Regions from separate parts of the Solibacillus sp. FSL R5-0449 genome, predicted to be linked through region 1. Evidence: a T-box and tRNA genes for the amino acid it is inferred to sense, from the RefSeq annotation. Region 1 holds a T-box; the other holds one or more tRNA genes.
The links. The T-box of region 1 lies ahead of ileS (isoleucine--tRNA ligase). A T-box ahead of a tRNA ligase gene usually reads a tRNA of that ligase, here a tRNA-Ile.

Region 1 (2,176 bases):
AGAGTAGAACGATATGCCATTATCACCTCTTGATATACATAATAAGGAGTTTACACGTGGTTTCCGTGGTTATGCAGAAGACGAAGTAAATGAATTTTTAGATCAGATTATTAAAGATTATGAGATTGTTTTACGCGAGAAAAAAGAGCTCGAGGAAAAGATTAAAATGATGTCGGAACAAATGAATCATTACAATTCATTGGAAGACACATTACAAAAATCAATTGTTGTTGCTCAAGAGGCAGCTGGCGAAGTTCGTCGCAATTCCGAAAAAGAAGCAAAGCTCATCGTTAAAGAAGCTGAAAAAAATGCGGATCGTATTGTCAATGACGCATTGGCAAAAGCGAGAAAAGTGACGATTGAGATTGACGAATTGAAAAAACAGTCGAAAGTATTCCGCAACAGATTCAAAATGTTAGTGGAAGCACAGCTTGATTTACTGAATACAGGCGATTGGGATCAATTACTGGAATATGATGTAGATTTAACGGAAATTCAGGAAAACAATCGTAAAGAAATCAAAGAAGAGAACCAAAATGACGAAAATGCCGTGTATTAGTCAACGGTACTTGACATTTTATACAGCCTTTTCATATACTGAAAAATAATGAATAGGATGCATTTGCATCAGGCTTTGACGGAGACAGTAAATTTAACATTGTGGTTTAGCGATTCGAGGACGGTGAGAGCTCGAACGAAGCAAGTTAAATCGAAAATCACTCCTGAGCTAAATAACTGAAATTCGAGTAAGTTATTTCGTAGCACACGACGTTACAGTGTCTAATGAGGCTAATTGTATTTAGCGAATTTAGGGTGGTACCACGAGACTAATGCTCCTCGTCCCTTTTTTATAGGGATGGAGGGGCTTTTTTGTTGTTTAAAAAGCTACCAAATCCTTAAGAGCATTAAAAACATGATTATTTTAGAAGCTGCATTATTTGTTGAAGCTGTTGATTAGAAACGGGGGGATGGAACGAATGCAAAAATCGTCACGTCCTGTGACAATGCATTCGTTACCAACATCGTGTTGGCCCTGCCCCCAGAATGGAAATCAATAATCAGCAATCGATAAGAACACTAGGAGGAATTTACAATGGTAGAGTATAAAGACACATTATTAATGCCGAAAACCGACTTCCCTATGCGCGGCGGTTTGCCAACTAAAGAACCACAAGTGCAGGCACAATGGGATGAAATTGATATTAACAAATTAGTGCTGGAGCGTACGAAAGACCGTCCTCACTATTTACTGCATGATGGCCCTCCATATGCGAACGGAGACATCCATATCGGTCACGCATTGAACAAAGTTATCAAAGACATGATTAACCGCCAAAAATCGATGTCAGGTTTCCACGTGCCATATATTCCAGGCTGGGATACACACGGTTTACCAATCGAGCAGGCATTAACAAATAAAGGTGTTAAACGTAAAGAAATGTCGGTTGCAGAATTCCGTGAGCTTTGCGAAAAATACGCTTATGAACAAATCGAAAACCAAAAAAGCCAATTCCGTCGTCTAGGTGTACGCGGTGACTGGGAAAATCCGTATATCACATTAAAACCTGAATTCGAAGCACGCCAAATTGAAGTGTTCGGGAAAATGGCGGAAAAAGGCTATATTTATAAAGGCTTAAAACCGGTTTATTGGTCTCCATCTTCTGAATCTGCATTGGCAGAAGCGGAAATCGAATATAAAGATGTTGAATCGTATTCAATTTATGTAGCATTCGGCATTAAAGACAGCAAAGGCGTAGTACCTGCCGATGCTAAATTTGTCATCTGGACAACAACGCCATGGACAATTCCGGCAAACTTAGGGATTTCGGTTAACCCTGAATTCACATATGTTGTCGTAGAAACAAACGGCAGCAAATATATTGTTGCAAAAGATTTACTGGAAAAACTATCAGCGACATTCGGCTGGGAAGATGTTCAGATCGTTCAGGAAGTACAAGGCGAACAGCTTGATATGATCGTTGCAGAACACCCAATCTACAAACGTGATTCATTAGTGATGGTTGGTGACCATGTAACTGCTGATGCCGGTACTGGTTGTGTACACACAGCACCTGGTCACGGTGAGGACGACTATCAGATCGGTAAACGCTATGGTCTGGACATTTTATCACCTGTTGATAACGGTGGCTGCTACACAAATGAAGCACCTGGTTTT
Region 2 (2,176 bases), 1.6 Mb from region 1:
ATCTAGCGCCGCAAGGCGTGGGGGTTCGACTCCCTTCACCCGCACCATTTTAATTTCATATTACTGTCAGAGTAAAAATATCTTAAGCATTTTGCGGAAGTAGTTCAGTGGTAGAACACCACCTTGCCAAGGTGGGGGTCGCGAGTTCGAACCTCGTCTTCCGCTCCAAAAAATGCCGGGGTGGCGGAACTGGCAGACGCACAGGACTTAAAATCCTGCGGTGAGTGATCACCGTGCCGGTTCGATTCCGGCCCTCGGCACCATCTTTACAATAAACAATATGCGCCCGTAGCTCAATTGGATAGAGCGTCTGACTACGGATCAGAAGGTTGTGGGTTCGACTCCTGCCGGGCGCGCCATATTATTTCGGAATGTAGCTCAGCTTGGTAGAGCACTTGGTTTGGGACCAAGGGGTCGTAGGTTCGAATCCTGTCATTCCGACCATCATTTATGGGGCCTTAGCTCAGCTGGGAGAGCGCCTGCCTTGCACGCAGGAGGTCAGCGGTTCGATCCCGCTAGGCTCCACCATAATTTTGTAACCAAAATAAAGATCCTGGCGGTGTAGCTCAGTTGGCTAGAGCACTCGGTTCATACCCGAAAGGTCGTGGGTTCGACTCCCTCTGCCGCCATCTTAAAGGACCTTTAGCTCAGTTGGTTAGAGCAGACGGCTCATAACCGTCCGGTCACAGGTTCGAGTCCTGTAAGGTCCACCAGTTAACGTACTAATAATAATGGAGGTATACCCAAGTCTGGCTGAAGGGATCGGTCTTGAAAACCGACAGGCGGGTAACACCGCGCGGGGGTTCGAATCCCTCTACCTCCTCCATTTTTACAAACTGGGTACTGAAAACAGGTTGAACATCATATTATCGCGGGGTGGAGCAGTGGTAGCTCGTCGGGCTCATAACCCGAAGGTCGCAGGTTCAAGTCCTGCCCCCGCAACCAAATGGTCCCGTGGTGTAGCGGTTAACATGCCTGCCTGTCACGCAGGAGATCGCCGGTTCGATCCCGGTCGGGACCGCCATTTGTGGGTTTGTAGCTCAGTTGGTAGAGCATTAGATTGAAGCTCTAAGTGTCGGCGGTTCGATTCCGTCCAAACCCACCATATGCGGGTGTAGTTTAGTGGTAAAACCTCAGCCTTCCAAGCTGATGTTGTCGGTTCGATTCCGATCACCCGCTCCAGTTTTTAAATAGGGCCTATAGCTCAGCTGGTTAGAGCGCACGCCTGATAAGCGTGAGGTCGATGGTTCGAGTCCATTTAGGCCCACCATATTATTCCGAAGTAGCTCAGTTGGTAGAGCATCCGGCTGTTAACCGGCAGGTCGCAGGTTCGAGTCCTGCCTTCGGAGCCATTTTTTCTATTTTTGGGGACATACTCAAGAGGCTGAAGAGGCGCCCCTGCTAAGGGTGTAGGTCGCGTAAGCGGCGCGAGGGTTCAAATCCCTCTGTCTCCGCCATCGGCCCGTTGGTCAAGTGGTTAAGACACCGCCCTTTCACGGCGGTAACACGGGTTCGAATCCCGTACGGGTCATACATAGAAAAGCGGAAAACGCTAAGTACTGTTACATGTACTTAGCGTTTTTTTGTTGCGTCAAAAGCTCTATAAAGATAATAAACAATGCTGCAATACTCAAAGAATTAATAATTTCTTACAAAATATTATGTTATTCAAATTTATAAAAACTAAGTTGAAATATAATTTTCCAATTAACTCACAACAGTTATCTTCTTTAAATGAATTATTTTATAAGTGCAGCTAAAAAAGCATATTTTTTCGATCACTATGTTGAAGGATGCATGGATTAAGGGAGAATAAGTTAGAAGGCAGGAGCGGAAATGTAGAAGGGATTTTCCAGTTATTAATGAAAAGTTGGTTGTGACCATAGAAATAGTTCAGTTAAAGCAAATTAGAGGGGGAATAAACCTACTTCTCCATATAATATATGAATAAGGTATCAAATCCCCAATACCATTGTAAAAAGCAAATCAAAAGGTGAATAACAAGAATTTACTACCTGAGTCGTTGAACCCCAAATAAAGCGGCCGTATGATTAAATCCATCTAATGAATATACCCGTTTCAAAGCATTTAATTATGAATAATATTATTATAGAATAACATAGGATATTGAAGAAAATGGAGAATACTATAGAGATAGAGAATATATTGAAAAAAC

Region 2: it encodes a tRNA-Ile, which carries the amino acid that the T-box ahead of ileS (isoleucine--tRNA ligase) is inferred to sense. The anticodon was not compared.

Annotation. Positions count from the first base shown of each region.
Region 1 is NZ_CP150239.1:913,041-915,216, forward strand. It holds gene MKY27_RS04340 (DivIVA domain-containing protein) at 14-559, shown strand; T-box leader at 626-848, shown strand; gene ileS (isoleucine--tRNA ligase) at 1,094-2,176, shown strand, end outside.
Region 2 is NZ_CP150239.1:2,555,255-2,557,430, reverse strand. It holds tRNA gene MKY27_RS12865 (tRNA-Leu) at 1-47, shown strand, start outside; tRNA gene MKY27_RS12860 (tRNA-Gly) at 94-168, shown strand; tRNA gene MKY27_RS12855 (tRNA-Leu) at 175-263, shown strand; tRNA gene MKY27_RS12850 (tRNA-Arg) at 283-359, shown strand; tRNA gene MKY27_RS12845 (tRNA-Pro) at 368-444, shown strand; tRNA gene MKY27_RS12840 (tRNA-Ala) at 453-528, shown strand; tRNA gene MKY27_RS12835 (tRNA-Met) at 556-629, shown strand; tRNA gene MKY27_RS12830 (tRNA-Ile) at 637-713, shown strand; tRNA gene MKY27_RS12825 (tRNA-Ser) at 734-826, shown strand; tRNA gene MKY27_RS12820 (tRNA-Met) at 871-945, shown strand; tRNA gene MKY27_RS12815 (tRNA-Asp) at 949-1,024, shown strand; tRNA gene MKY27_RS12810 (tRNA-Phe) at 1,030-1,105, shown strand; tRNA gene MKY27_RS12805 (tRNA-Gly) at 1,109-1,182, shown strand; tRNA gene MKY27_RS12800 (tRNA-Ile) at 1,194-1,270, shown strand; tRNA gene MKY27_RS12795 (tRNA-Asn) at 1,277-1,352, shown strand; tRNA gene MKY27_RS12790 (tRNA-Ser) at 1,367-1,457, shown strand; tRNA gene MKY27_RS12785 (tRNA-Glu) at 1,460-1,531, shown strand.